4 regions of the Saccharobesus litoralis genome follow, and region 3 is predicted to be linked to each of the others. Evidence: predicted binding sites of a transcription regulator. Region 3 holds the regulator's gene; each other region holds the start of a gene.
The links. Region 3 encodes sigma-54, which starts transcription at its own class of promoters, with help from an activator protein. Its sites were predicted from a motif close to GTTGGCACGNNNNTNGNNT; they were not measured.
Positions count from the first base shown of each region.

Region 1: glnA (glutamate--ammonia ligase) is a predicted target of sigma-54. The motif match lies at 1,869-1,887, and genes of this name have one in related genera.
Region 2: flgB (flagellar basal body rod protein FlgB) is a predicted target of sigma-54. The motif match lies at 2,618-2,636, and genes of this name have one in related genera.
Region 4: flhA (flagellar biosynthesis protein FlhA) is a predicted target of sigma-54. The motif match lies at 1,666-1,684, and genes of this name have one in related genera.

Region 1 is NZ_CP026604.1:2,524,388-2,528,311, forward strand. It holds gene C2869_RS08875 (DUF4124 domain-containing protein) at 1-248, opposite strand, end outside; gene glnA (glutamate--ammonia ligase) at 386-1,795, opposite strand; gene typA (translational GTPase TypA) at 2,273-3,924, shown strand, end outside.
Region 2 is NZ_CP026604.1:4,484,863-4,488,786, reverse strand. It holds gene flgA (flagellar basal body P-ring formation chaperone FlgA) at 1-542, opposite strand, end outside; gene C2869_RS16700 (chemotaxis protein CheV) at 709-1,632, shown strand; gene C2869_RS16695 (CheR family methyltransferase) at 1,651-2,469, shown strand; gene flgB (flagellar basal body rod protein FlgB) at 2,669-3,070, shown strand; gene flgC (flagellar basal body rod protein FlgC) at 3,070-3,498, shown strand; gene C2869_RS16680 (flagellar hook assembly protein FlgD) at 3,512-3,924, shown strand, end outside.
Region 3 is NZ_CP026604.1:5,395,529-5,399,452, reverse strand. It holds gene rapZ (RNase adapter RapZ) at 1-189, opposite strand, end outside; gene ptsN (PTS IIA-like nitrogen regulatory protein PtsN) at 298-747, opposite strand; gene hpf (ribosome hibernation promoting factor) at 756-1,043, opposite strand; gene C2869_RS20625 (RNA polymerase factor sigma-54) at 1,071-2,555, opposite strand; gene lptB (LPS export ABC transporter ATP-binding protein) at 2,602-3,327, opposite strand; gene lptA (lipopolysaccharide transport periplasmic protein LptA) at 3,324-3,842, opposite strand; gene lptC (LPS export ABC transporter periplasmic protein LptC) at 3,808-3,924, opposite strand, start outside.
Region 4 is NZ_CP026604.1:3,745,872-3,749,795, reverse strand. It holds gene flhA (flagellar biosynthesis protein FlhA) at 1-1,625, opposite strand, end outside; gene flhB (flagellar biosynthesis protein FlhB) at 1,826-2,953, opposite strand; gene fliR (flagellar biosynthetic protein FliR) at 3,100-3,876, opposite strand; gene fliQ (flagellar biosynthesis protein FliQ) at 3,876-3,924, opposite strand, start outside.

The sequences.
Region 1 (3,924 bases), 2.8 Mb from region 3:
TGTATGAGCTCAATATTGTATTCAACCACGGGGTTGTTACTGGCGGAACTTCGCGGGTTGAGAATGTCAGTTTTTTCGCGCGGGATAATGGTGGGTTTAGTATTTAGCTTTATTTCTTCAGCGTTATTATTTTGTGGGGTATCAGAGAATACTAGAACCCCCTCACTGTTACGGTAAACATAAACTTTACTCGCAAAACAGGCGCAGCTAGTTAGGGTTAATAGTAAAAAACAAAGGAAAAAGCGCATAGACCCAAATGGTTGCAAACTGCTAGGTTCGCTTAAAGTTGTTAATATTTGGTTAATTTACCTTTGTTGTTGAAAATTATCCATAAAAAAAGCCTGCATAAAGCAGGCTTTTCGAAAAAGTTGAACTAAAGCGTAAATTAAACGCTGTAGTACATATCAAATTCTACTGGGTGAGTAGTTTGATCTAACTTAACGATGTCTTCACGCTTAAGATCGATATAAGCTTCGATAGCGTCAAGGCTCATTACGCCAGTAGAAGAGATGAACTCGTGATCAGCTTCTAACGCGTCTAATGCTTGAGCTAATGAAGAGGCAACAGTTGGGATTTCTGCAGCTTCTTCAGCTGGTAAGTCGTATAAGTCTTTATCAGCTGCTTCACCTGGATCGATTTGGTTTTTGATACCGTCGATACCCGCTAATAACATTGCAGTGAATGCTAAGTATGGGTTAGCTGTTGGATCAGGGAAACGTACTTCGATACGACGTGCTTTCGGGCTAGGCACGAAAGGAATACGGATTGAAGCTGAACGGTTCTTAGCTGAGTAAGCTAACATTACAGGAGCTTCGAAACCAGGTACTAAGCGCTTGTAAGAGTTAGTTGAAGCGTTAGTGAACGCGTTGATTGCACGAGCATGCTTGATGATACCACCGATGTACCATAAAGCTTCTTGTGATAAACCAGCGTACTTGTCACCAGCGAAGATGTTAACGCCATCTTTAGCTAATGATTGGTGACAGTGCATACCAGTACCGTTATCACCAACGATTGGCTTAGGCATGAAAGTAGCAGTTTTACCGTAAGCGTTAGCTACGTTATGAACAACATACTTGTAGATTTGGATTTCGTCAGCTTTTTCAACGATGCTGTTGAATAAACAAGCGATTTCGTTTTGACCCGCAGTTGCAACTTCGTGGTGATGCGCTTCAACAGTTAAGCCCATTTCTTCCATGATTAAACACATAGAAGCACGGATGTCGTGAGCTGAGTCAACTGGAGGAACTGGGAAGTAACCACCTTTAACACCAGGACGGTGACCTAAGTTACCTTCAGCGTATTGCTTGCCTGAGTTCCACGCCGCTTCTGAAGAGTCTAACTTGTAGAAAGAACCTGACATATCAGTGTGGAAAGTCACGTCATCGAACAAGAAGAACTCTGGCTCTGGGCCGAAGAATACGTTGTCCGCGATACCAGTAGATTTTAAGTACTCAAGAGCGCGCTTAGCGATTGAGCGAGGGTCACGATCGTAACCTTCCATTGTTGAAGGCTCAACGATATCACAACGAATGTTTACTTGAGTCTCTTCAGCGAACGGGTCTAATACTGCAGTAGAAGCGTCAGGCATTAGGATCATGTCTGATTCATTAATACCTTTCCAACCAGCAATTGAAGAACCATCGAACATTTTACCTTCTTCAAAGAAGTCAGCGTCGATTAGAGCGGCTGGGATAGAAACGTGTTGTTCTTTACCTTTAGTGTCAGTGAAACGAAGGTCAACGAATTTCGCTTCGCTTTCTTTAATGAGTTCTAGAACCTTATCTGCAGACATGTGTCCTCCGATTAAAAATTATTAGATTTATTGAATAGCAATAAATAAGTCGCACAATAGTGTGTGCGGTACCAAGCAAGAAACGTACCAGAACCGTCACCCTATTGATTTCAAGCCTATCAGCTCGACTATCCTTGACTTTATCCAATGTGATGATCCATTTTGGTGCTTTAATGCACCTATATGGTGCTTAGCACCACAATGGTAATTAGGATGGTGCTAACATAGCTTATTTCCCATTGAATTGCACAAGTTAAATAGACGGATAATCAGATCGAATTTTGACTTTCATATAGAGCAAATGCATAAGTCATAGCCATTAAATTCAGTGTTTGACTGACTAATGACGCTTATTCATGTTTGTATGCTATCGCTAGGCTCTGCAAGTGTGTACAATGCGCGCAAATTTTACGCGACCTTAATAATTCCCAATGGATAAGGTCGTTTTAGATAGTGTTATAACTGCAGGTATATGCTGTGATTGAAAAGTTAAGAAATATTGCGATCATCGCTCACGTTGACCATGGTAAAACGACTTTGGTTGACAAATTGTTGGAACAGTCAGGCACGCTTGATTCTCGTGGTGACAATGAAGACCGTGTCATGGACTCGAACGATTTGGAAAAAGAGCGTGGTATTACGATCTTAGCCAAAAATACAGCGATCAAGTACAACGACTACAACATTAATATTCTCGACACTCCGGGTCACGCCGACTTTGGTGGTGAGGTAGAGCGTGTATTATCAATGGCTGATTCAGTATTGCTATTGGTTGATGCACAAGAAGGTCCAATGCCGCAAACTCGCTTTGTAACGCAAAAAGCGTTTGCGCATGGCTTAAAGCCAATTGTGGTTATTAATAAAATAGATAAGCCTGCGGCACGTCCAGATTGGGTTATGGATCAAGTATTTGATTTGTTCGATAACTTAGGTGCGACGGATGAGCAATTGGACTTCTCTGTAGTTTACGCGTCTGCAATCAATGGTTGGGCATCTTTAGAAGAAGGTGAAACTGGCACAGACATGACACCATTGTTTGAAGCCATTATCGACCAAGTAGAGCCGCCAGCAGCGGATCCTGAAGGCGCATTCCAAATGCAGATTTCACAACTAGATTATTCTAGCTATGTTGGTGTTATCGGTATTGGTCGAATTAAGCGCGGTTCAGTAAAACTGAATCAACAAGTGACTGTCGTGGGTGCTGATGGCAAAACGCGTAATGCTAAAGTCGGTCAAGTACTAGGCTACTTAGGTTTAGAGCGTTATGAGAAAGAAGAAGCTAGCGCGGGTGATATTATAGCGGTAACCGGTGCTGGTGAATTAAAGATCTCTGATACTTTATGTGATCCTAATAATGTTGAAGCCTTACCAGCATTAACAGTTGATGAGCCAACTGTAACCATGACTTTCCAAGTTAACACGTCTCCTTTCTGTGGACAGGAAGGTAAATTCGTTACATCTCGTCAAATCTTAGAGCGTTTAGAAAGCGAGCTAGTACATAACGTTGCGTTACGTGTTGAACAAACTGACGATCCAGACAAATTCCGTGTATCAGGCCGTGGTGAATTACATTTAGGTGTATTAATCGAAAACATGCGCCGTGAAGGATTTGAATTAGCGGTATCACGTCCTGAAGTTATCATCAAAGAAGATGAAAACGGCAATAAGATTGAGCCAATTGAAACCATGACGGTTGATATTGAAGAAGAACATCAAGGTTCAGTGATGGAAGCTTTAGGTTTACGTAAAGCTGAAATGACAGATATGGTACCAGATGGTAAAGGTCGAGTGCGTATCGACTTTACCGTACCAAGCCGTGGTTTAATCGGTTTCCAAACTGATTTCATGACCATGACCTCAGGCTCAGGTTTGATGTATCACTCGTTTGATCACTATGGTGAATATAAAGGCGGAACCATTGGCCAACGTAAGAACGGTGTATTGATTTCAAATGGTCAAGGTAAATCATTGACCAATGCTTTATTTACATTACAAGAGCGTGGTCGTTTATTTATTGGCCATGGTGTTGAAGTATACGAAGGTATGGTTATCGGTATTCATAGTCGTGACAACGATTTAACCGTTAACCCACTTAAAGGTAAGCAATTAACTAACGTTCGTGCTGCTGG
Region 2 (3,924 bases), 910 kb from region 3:
GCTTGTATTGTAACGAGTTCGTTCTTACAAACAAAGCATAGATTATTATTCATTATAGCTTGTCCTGGCAAAATTTGCTGCTTTGCTTTGGCGCCAATGACTTGCTCTAAGTCGGAAAGGCTATTTTTCCGTGCGTATGATTTATCAAGCATGGCTAATTTCATACTACTCGAATCTAAAATATCGCCTTTGCCAATAGTTTGACTCGCAACCAGTATAGGTACCAGCACTTTCATTTGCACGGGAACGTAAAGTGACCAACCAGCACTGTCTAAACAACGTACACGCACGGTTAAATTACGCGAATATCCAGAAACATTAGGTGCTGTCATGGAAAGTTCAGACTCGCAGGGTTTAATTTTTATTCGAGGATCTATACTTGTAGCCACGCCGGTAACGTTTTCTCCCTGTTGTTTGGGGTAAACACTTTCGGCGTGTTGACTTGCGAGAGTCTGAATTTGGTCTTTACTGTATAAAACAGCATTGGCGGGTTTTATACAGTAAAAACAAAATAAAAATATTGTCAGTGAAAAACGTATCATTAGTGCTACTCTTTTATAAATAAGTTTTTTTTACAAAATCCCTAGGTGTTTTTGCAAAAAAACGTTATAAATTAACGTACTAACTGCGTCAAAATTCTTGCGCTATCAGGCTTCATAATGTTTTAAAGCAAAATGTGAGCCGATTTTTACCGAATTGGAGAATGCAATGGCGGGATTACTCGATACAGTAAACCAACGAACTCAACTAGTCGGCCAGAATAGACTCGAGCTGCTTTTATTTAAATTAAACGGCAGACAACGGTATGGAATTAATGTGTTTAAAGTTCGTGAGGTTTTACAATGCCCGCAACTTACGTCGCTACCAAAACGTAACCCTTATGTGAGAGGGGTTGCACATATTCGCGGTCAAACTATCTCTGTTATCGATTTAAGCGCAGCCACTGGTGGGCGTGAAATTCCTGATATTCAGAATTGTTTTATTATCATTGCTGAATATAACCGCTCGGTTCAAGGTTTCTTGGTTCATTCAGTTGAACGCATTATTAACATCAACTGGGAATCGATTATGCCACCACCAAAAGGCACGGGGCGATTCAGTTATTTAACGGCGGTTACAGAAGTTGATAAAGAGCTGGTTGAGATTTTGGATGTGGAAAAAATCCTGAATGAAATCATGCCGATGTCAACGGAAGTCAGTCAGGAGATTATTGATAAACCAATCGCTAAAGATGTCAGTGAAAAATGCATCTTTATTGCGGATGATTCGTCGGTTGCCCGTAATCAGGTTAAACGAGCGTTGCAAGGCTTTAATATTCCAATTAAGTTAGCGGTTAATGGCAAAGATGCATTGGAACAATTGGCTGAATTGGCACAAGAAACCGGTGACGTGTGTGATAAAGTCGCTTTATTGATCTCGGATATTGAAATGCCAGAAATGGACGGCTATACCTTAACTGCAGAAATTAAAAATAATCCTAAATTGAGCCGCTTGCGGGTTATCTTGCATACTTCATTGAGTGGTGTATTTAACCATGCGATGGTTGATAAGGTTGGAGCCGATGATTTTATTGCTAAGTTTAATCCAGATGAATTGGCCGGAGCGGTACAAAAATGGCTAAATGTAGATTAATGGGTTGAGGCGAGTTGCGTGGCTAAAACCATTCAAGATACAGAGTACAAACAATTTTGTTCATTTTTGGAACATCAGTGCGGGATCGTGCTGGGTGATAATAAACAATACTTAGTTAAAAGCCGACTTAGCCCGCTTATGGCGAAGTTTGGCTTTGATTCTTTGTCTGAATTATTAAAAAAAACTTCAAGTGTAACCGAGCGTAATTTACGTGCGGCAGTGGTTGATGCAATGACCACTAATGAGACATTATGGTTTAGAGATTCCTACCCATTCCAATTACTTGAAAGAGATATTTTACCTAGCTTTGGTAATAAGCATGTCAAAATTTGGTCGGCTGCGTCTTCTAGTGGCCAAGAACCTTATTCGATTGCAATGACCGCGTTGGAATATCGTCGAAAATTTCCTGGGCAAGGTAATATTTCTATATTGGGCACTGATATTTCGCCATCTATGCTGGATATATGCAAAGCCGGTGAATACGACAGTTTAGCCTTGGCTCGTGGTTTATCGCCTGAGCGCAAGCGTCAGTTTTTTGAACCGACGGAAGGTGGCTGTATGAGATTAAAGCCCGAGGTTAAACGCCTTACGTCATTTCGGCAGGTAAATTTGTTAGACAGTTATACGTTATTGGGTAAATTTGACATTATATTTTGTCGTAACGTATTAATTTATTTTTCAGCCGATTTAAAAAGTAAAATTTTGGCGCAATTTGCACGGGCGCTTAATCCTAATGGTTATTTGTTTTTAGGCGCATCTGAATCGATCACTGGCTTAAGTGACGAATTTGAAATGCAGCGCTGCAACCCAGGTATTATTTATCGTAAAAAAGGTTAAATCTCTTGGTGGTTTAGCCTTTTATCTTTATTTTTGAAGTTTTAACCTTTCTACTATAGCACTGTCAAATTTAGCACAGTCAAAGAATAACCCCTATTAAATTCATTTTAAGTTGTTGAAAAATAACAAATAAAATTATTTTATAATTGTTGGCATCGCAATTGCTTTATCTCCATTAGTTACAATTGGAGACAAAAAAATGGCGATCTCATTAGATAAAGCATTCGGTATTCACCCAGACGCACTTGCGTTGCGTATGAAGCGCTCTGAAGTGCTATCCAGCAATATTGCTAATGCAGACACTCCTGGCTATAAAGCCAAAGATTTTGATTTCCAAGCGGCGCTGTCCGGCGCTAAAAAACAATATACCAGTTCGATGACACGTACGCATGAAAAGCATATGAGTGTCACTAGTTCAATTGATTCTAGCTTGCAGTTTCGTACCCCAAGTCAACCTGATACGGGTGATGGAAACACGGTTGAGTTACAGCAAGAGCGAATGGAATTTTTGAAAAACCAATTGGGTTATAACGCCAGTATACAATTTTTAACCGGTCGGATTAAGGGCATTAAAAATGCGCTTAAAGGAGGTCAAGGCTAATGAGTTTATTTAATATTTTCGATATATCAGCAACATCGATGGAAGCCCAGTCGGTACGTTTGAATACTACCGCCAGTAATTTGTCGAATGCTAATAATGTTAGTAGCTCGATTGATCAAACCTATCGTGCTCGTCATCCGGTATTTTCAGCCGAATTAGATAGAGCAACGGCAAATATGAATGATTCTGCCGCTGTAGGGGTAAAAGTTGTCGGTGTGGTTGAAAGTGATAAGCCGTTACTTATCGAATATAACCCAAATCACCCAATGGCAGACGACAAAGGTTATATCTACAAACCCAATGTTAACGTGGTTGAAGAGATGGCAAACATGATTTCTGCATCCCGTTCATACGAAACTGGCATTCAAATTGCAGATGCAGCTAAGAAGATGATGTCCAGAACGTTACGTTTAGGACAAGGTACTTAATAAGGTTTAGCAAATGTCTGAAGTAAGCAATTCAAATTTCGCTGATTCACTGCGTTGGGAACGAAATAAAGTTGATACAACTGATAGTAATCAGAACGGTCAGGCTATGACTCAAGAAGATTTCTTTAGTTTGTTAACCACACAGCTTGCGGCACAGGACCCAACTAAGCCAACTGACAATGATCAAATGATCTCGCAGATGACACAATTCACTATGGCTGACGGTATTAGTGGTTTATCGAGTCAGTTTGAAGAGTTTACTTCGGCTTTTAACTCATTTATGTCCGACAGCCAAGCCCAGCAAACTTCAAATAAAGCGCTACAAGCTTCAAGTATGGTTGGTCGTGAAGTGCTGGTAGCCAGTGAAGAAGCGGCGCTATATCAGTTTAGCGAAGAGCAGTTTGCTATGGGTGGTCAACTTGCATT
Region 3 (3,924 bases):
AGACGTTAGATTACGAATATCTAATGTCACCGCAACTTTATCGGCTTTGCCTTGCATTGTATTGATGAGCGACAGCAAAAGCTCTAGCGGCATATTGTCGACACAATAGTAACCTGAATCTTCAAGGTTATGTAACGCAGCGGTTTTACCTGATCCTGAGCGACCAGTGAAAATGACTAGCTGTAACATCGTTTTTCCTTAAAACTAACAACCTATTGAAATAAGCAAGTAGAATATACCACTATTTTCAGCTATTTATAGTCATGAACTTAACTTGCCATAAACTTAACAACAAACTTAATTAGTGATTGCTTGGTATAACTCTTGATTGGTTATAGCGTTTTTCACACTTTTAAGTACAGTTTTATCAGATAGTTTTTCGGCTATTAGTGCTAGTGACTTTAAGTGGTCTTGGCATTCAGACTCAGGGGCAAGTAATGCGAAGAAAACTTTGACTGGGGCATTGTCTATCGCGTCATAGTCAATGGCTTCGTCTGAGGTTAACAACAAAGCTAAACTTTTATTACAATTAAGACGACCATGAGGTAAGGCAATACCTTGACCTATACCTGTGCTGCCGAGTTTTTCACGTGCTAGCAAGGCATCAAGTATGTCTTGTTCTTGTATTTCAGTTTGCCCTAGCTGTTTAGCCGCATATTGGCTAATAACTTGAAGGATTCTTTTTTTGCTTTTAGCCGGAACTGCGCAAAATACGCAGTCCGGAGTGATTAGTTGTTCAATTTCCATTGAGCAGATTAATGACTCTTTAATTTTTCTTTATGTTTGATTACTTGCCTGTCGAGCTTGTCAATTAATGAATCAAGCGCTGCATACATATCCTGGTGATCGGACGTGGCAAATATCTCTCCGCCGTTAATATGCAAAGTCGCTTCCGCTTTTTGCACTAACTTTTCCACGCTTAGGATAACATATACATTGTTTATATGATCAAAATGTCGCTCTAGTTTTGCAAACTTTGTGTCGACATACGTTTTTAAAGCCTCGGTCACTTCTACATGGCGGCCAGTTAAGTTGATTTGCATAGGCTTTTCCTTCTATGGTTGCGAGCCCTAAAGTAGGCTCTTACGTTGGTTTGATGGTGGAATCGACAAAGCTTCTCGGTACTTAGCTATGGTACGGCGAGCGACTTGAATACCTTGTTCAGCTAACAGGTCGGTGATTTTACTGTCACTTAGCGGTTTAGCTGGGTTTTCAGCGGCTACTAATTTTTTAATCAATGCGCGAATAGCGGTAGATGAACATTCGCCGCCATTCTCAGTGCTGACATGGCTGGAAAAGAAATATTTTAGTTCAAAAATACCGCGCGGCGTGTGCATGTATTTTTGTGTAGTCACACGTGAAATTGTCGACTCATGCATTTCAACTGCTTCGGCAATATCGTTTAACACCATAGGCTTCATGGCTTCATCACCATACTCAAAAAAGCCTTGTTGGTGTTCAACAATGCAGTTTGCGACCTTGAGTAAAGTATCGTTACGGCTTTCCAAACTTTTAATAAACCACTTTGCATCTTGCATATGAGAACGAATAAATTGAGTGTCCGCTGAATTTTTCGCAGTGCGACTTAATGCAGCATATTCTTGGTTTACTTTAAGTTTAGGCACACTTTCCGGATTTAGCTCAACAATCCATGAATCTTTTTCTTTGCGCACTGAAACATCCGGGACAATATACTGTGCTTCCTCCGCGATGACTGCATTGCCAGGGCGAGGGTTGAGTGAATGAATGAGTTTCATCACTTCCCGCAGTTGATCTTCTTTCAACCGGCTTTTTCGGCTTAAGGTTCGATAATCTCGATTGGCAAGTAAGTCGATATGATTGGCTATGATTTGTTTAGTTTCTTTAAGCCAAGGCGTCTCTGGGCTAAATTGATTGAGTTGTACCAGTAAGCATTCTTGCGCGGTTCTTGACGCAACACCAATAGGATCAAATAACTGAATGCGTTTCAGTACAGCCTCAACTTCGTCTAGCTCAACTTCGTCATCGCCCATACTCTCTAATATATCTTCAGCGCTAACGGTTAAATAACCGCTGTCGTCTACCGCATCGATAATTGCGGTGGCAATTGCCTGATCGGTTGGTGAGAATGGGGTCAGGTCCATTTGCCAATACAAGTGGTCACGGATCGTTTCAGTGGTTTCGCCTTGGTAAATTGTATCGTCTGCAACAGAATAACTTGAGCTTTTAGCTGCTGGGCTGGCACCCTGGGATAGATGGTCATCCCAAGTGGTATCTGTGACTAATTGGTCTGGAATTTCTGTCCGCTCTAGTTCTTGTTTGGTATCGGCAATAGGCTCTGGCGTGTCGTCATAGCCATTTAGCAGGTTAGATTCTGGCTCCTTGATTGAATCTAAGCTTTCGTTGCTGTCAAAACTATCTTGTTCTTCATGTTCAAGCAGAGGATTAGCATCCATCGCATCTTGAATTTCTTGTTGTAAATCCAAGGTCGACAATTGCAGCAAGCGAATGGCTTGTTGCAACTGAGGTGTCATGGTCAGTTGTTGGCTAAATTTTAATTGTAACGATTGTTTCATTATCTAATCGGTTTATTGGCCACGGTTACAGGCTGGCTTACCATCATTAAAGTGTAAACTGTTCGCCAAGATACACTTCTCTCACTTGTTTATTTGCTAACACACTTTCCGGTTTGCCAGAGGCAATGAGATTACCTTGGCTAACAATATAGGCTGTTTCGCAAACATCTAGCGTTTCTCTTACGTTATGATCGGTAATTAATACGCCAATACCTCTGTCTTTTAAATGGGTAATAATCCTTTTTATATCGAGTACTGAAATAGGATCAACACCAGCAAAAGGTTCATCTAATAGGATAAATTTAGGGTCTGCAGCTAAAGCTCGGGCAATTTCTACGCGACGTCTTTCTCCACCCGATAAACTCATTCCTAAACTATCGACTATGTGTTCAATATGAAACTCTTGTAGTAATTCTGCAAGTTTATTTTCTCTTTGTTGGCTATTTAGTGCTTTGTTTGTTTCTAAAATAGCCATTATGTTCTGACGCACGGTCAATTTTCTAAAAATAGATGAATCTTGCGGTAAATAGCCAACCCCTAATCTTGCCCTTTCATGCATTGGGAAGTGAGTCATATCTTTGTCGTCTAGCGATACTTCTCCGCTATCAGCAGCGACTAACCCCACAATCATGTAGAAAGTGGTTGTTTTTCCTGCGCCGTTAGGGCCAAGTAGCCCGACAATTTGTCCAGAATTTACTTCAAGTGATACGCTTTGTACGACTTGTCTAGCTTTATATCTTTTGGCTAAATTTTTAGCGACGAGTTTGGTCATTTTTCTTTTGCTACCGGAGTTAACACAACGCGAACCCTCGATTCAGAGGCTTTGTCGGAAGATGCGATGAGTTGGCGTTTAGCCACATCGTATTCAATTCGGTCACCGTTAATCATGCTATCCGCTTGGTTTATTTGTGCTTGGCCAATTAACACTAAAACTTGGGTTGTTAAGTTATAATGCATTTGCTGTGCATGAGCTTTGATTTGGATCCCATCTTTTAACTGATGATTAAAGGTGACTGGGTTACCTGAAGCGATAAGCTTTTCTGACTGATTACCTTTATTACGTTGCACTTCTAATTTGTCGGCATTGAGCTGTAAGTGCCCCTGACTGATTTGGACATTACCGTAAAAAGTGAGTTTATTATTAACTAAATCCATTGATTGCTTTTCCGCATCAATAAATATTTGTTCATTATCAGCAGCTTGTTCTGCAAAACTCGCAGTTGATAGCAATACACTGAATATTAAGCCTAGTCTAATGGCTAGGTGAGTAAGTGGCTTTAATGTCATGTTGGATTTCAAATTGTTTAGAACGTAAGTTGCCATAGAGGGTTTTGCCAGCCAATTGCAGTTGTGAACTGGCTAATTTGAC
Region 4 (3,924 bases), 1.6 Mb from region 3:
AAACCATCAACCAATTTCTCATAGGTTTTAGCCAACATATCAAGTAAGTTTTGCGCTTCTTCATGCCCCAATAACTGAGAAGAGTTATTCGTGAGTAAATGACTTAAATGCGTAGCAACAACGGTAGCTGCATCAACAACGGTATATCCGAGAGATTGCGCTTGTTCACGTTGTTCAACGTTAATCCATACAGCTTCCAAACCAAAAGCCGGATCTGTCGTTTTAACACCTTGAATATTGCCAAACACTTGCCCTGGGTTAATGGCCATTTCACGGTCATGGTAAATTTCGGCTTCGCCAACTACCACTCCCATTAATGAAATACGATAGATATTAGGAGATAAATCTAAATTATCGCGTATATGTACCGGCGGCACCAAAAAGCCTAACTCTTGTGATAACTTTTTACGAACGCCCTTGATACGGCTAAGCAATTCGCCTCCTTGCGTTTTATCAACTAATGGAATTAAACGATAGCCAACTTCTAAGCCTATCACGTCCATAGGTTGCACATCGTTCCAGCTGATCTCTTGTGGCTCAGGATTCGCTGTTGGGGCCGGTGTGTCACTCACCGCACCACTACTACCAGGTTTAGATCCACTTTTAACTAGAGCGCCTTTTTTAGGACTATCCACACCTACATAATTTTGCATATAGTAACCACAACCCGCTAAACAAGCCGCTAAACTTAAAAATGCGACATGCGGCATGCCTGGTACTATCCCCATAATAAATAGGATAGCTGCCGCTACATACATCACTTTGGGTTTAGCCAATTGACCAGAAAGTTGATCACCTAGCTCTATTGAATCATTTTGACGAGTAACAATGATTGCCGTTGCAACTGAAAGCAACAATGAAGGGATCTGCGCAACCAAGCCATCACCAATTGTTAACAAGGTATATATTTCAATTGCACTGCTAAAATCTAAACCGTATTGGATCATACCTATCAACAACCCACCAGCAATATTGATCAACATTATCAATAAACCAGCAATGGCATCACCCTTTACGAATTTGCTCGCACCATCCATCGAACCATAAAAGTCCGCTTCGTCTGTAATTTCTTTACGTCGATCAACTGCTTCTTCTTGGCTAATAAAACCGGCGTTGAGATCCGCATCAATTGCCATTTGTTTACCCGGCATAGAGTCAAGGGTAAAACGCGCACTCACCTCGGATATACGACCAGCACCTGCCGTCACAACCTTAAAGTTGATAATCATTAATATGGCAAAAACGACTAAACCAACTGCGTAATTTCCACCGATAACAACCTCGCCGAAAGCTGCAATAACTTGACCCGCGGCATCACCACCCTGATGACCTTCAAGCAACACAACCCGTGTTGAAGCTATATTCAGCGCTAAGCGCAATACTGTTGCAATAAGAATAACGGTTGGAAATGAACCGAAATCCATAGGTTTTAAGGTGTATACCACCACCAGCATAACCACAATGGATAAGGCAATATTAAAAGAAAATAAAATATCTAGTAGAAATGCGGGTAAAGGTAAGATAACCATAGCTAAAATGGCTAATACAACCCCAGCGACTCCCAGCCCTTGGATTTTTTTATAATCGAACGATTTAAAGTTATTAACTATATCAGTCGCTTGCATACGTCAAATTTTTGAATCCTACTACACCTACTGACGTAACAGGCAAATATCAAGCCAACTTTATTATAGTCTTCTCGCTCAAGCTTTATGGTTCATTGTCAGCGCTTACTCACCCCAATCACATAATAGAGCATATGCTCATGGGGATTCGAAGCTTGACGGCTTCCCCTAAAACTTGATCGCTTTGACTATACACGGTATTAATAACGAACTTCAGGCGGGATAGGTAAATTAGACGTTGGCTCTTTAGGACGCTTGCCCTTGCCTTTTTTGTATTGTTTTAATTGATAAACATAAGCCAATATTTGGGCCACAGCGGTAAATAACTTTTCAGGTATTTCGGCGTCTAACTCAGTGGTATGGTAAATAGATCGAGCCAACATAGGTGAACATAAAATTGGAATATCATGAGCGCTAGCTATATCGCGAATATGGCCAGCCACTTCATCAACACCTTTGGCTAAAAGAATAGGTGCGGAGGCTGTTTCTGTATCGTATTTAATCGCGACGGCGTAATGAGTCGGGTTTGTTACCACAACATCCGCTTTGGGCACTTCGGCCATCATACGTCGCTGCGACGCTTGGAACATTTTTTGGCGGATCTTAGATTTGACTTGTTGATCCCCTTCCGCATTTTTATGCTCGTCTTTGACTTCTTGTTTGGTCATTTTTAATGAATCATTATGCTTATACAATTGATAAGGCACATCAATAATTGCCACAACAATTAACGAGAAAGCTAACCAAATAAAGATCCAAACTAAGATTTCTAATGCGGTTTTAATATTATTTGGCGTTTTTTCAATATTGATATGCAGTAATTTATCAAAATAAAAGCCAACCAAAACATAAGCAGCAATCACAACAACCAAAAACTTGGCTAATGACTGCACCAATTGAACTAACCCTTGTGGGCCAAACATCCGTTGTAGACCGGTAATCGGGTTGAGTTTATTAAATTTTGGCGCTGCAGCTTGCATTGAAAAGTTATAGCCGCCGACAACAATTGAACTCAACACACCAATAATCATCATAACAATGGTAAAGGCGGCCAAAGGGGCGATAACAGGATCGAGTAACCCTTGTAAGCGAATAAACATGCGTGATGGATCGAAGGCATCTTCTTGCTCAAAAACAAGGCCGTGTTTCATTACTTTATACATTGCTTCGGCAATAAACCCACCCCACAGTAAAAAAAAGATAGCCGCACCCAGCAATTGAAGGAAGGTAGCAAGCTCTTTAGACCGAGCAACTTGCCCCTTTTCTCTGGACTTGGATTTCTTTTTTTCCGTGGGGTCTTCGGTTTTGCCTTCGTTTTCCGCGGCCAACGCCGTTCTCCAACAAAGCTAGGTGTCTATTGATTTACACCTATAACCTACAAACCTTAGTATCAAAATTGCAGCCATTAGATCCTAAATAGCCGCTCAAACAACTTGTCGCGAATGACAGAGCTGTTAAAGAATACTGAAGTTAACTAACCACAACCGGCAATTTCACACATAAGATGTGATGCCGATTCCCACATAATATTAAAATGCAACATAAATGCCGACATGCCAAGCCAGATCACGATTAATCCTGATATTTGTGTGATTGGAAAACCAATTGAAAATATATTCAATTGTGGTGCAGCACGCGTCATGACACCAAAGGTAAAACTCACAATTAACATTGCTGTAATCGGTGTTATCGTCATCGTGATAGTGGCTAAAAACAGCCACTGTCCCCACTCGATAATTTTTTCGATACTACCCAGCGAGATCCAACCGGATCCGACAGGAAAAGCCTCAAAACTTAAAGCGATCATTTTGATCATCATCAAATGACCGTCTACCGCCCAAAATACTAAAGTCGCTAGTATCAAATAAAACTGAGCTACAGCCGCAACATTAATACCATTAACTGGATCAACTAGTGAGGCAAAACCCAAACCGGTTTGTGTAGCAACAACCTGCCCAGCTACAACAAATGTATTCAAAAATATTTGCGAAACGAACCCAATAGCTACGCCCCATAAAATTTGCTGCACCACCAACAAAAAGCCTTGCATTGACAACATATCGGTATAGGGAACATCTGGAATAACAGGGGCAATTAACAAGGCTACAGCAAAGGCAAACAGTACTTTTAATTGTGTAGGGATCCGTTTAGCGTCGAAACCAACCATAACGACTAACAAGGCTGAAATACGCACAAAGGGTAAAAGAATACCCGACATCCACGTCAGTACGCTCTCAACAGCAAAGTTCACTAGCCGACAACCTCTGGGATCCGCAAGAAAATCTCTACTGTATAATCC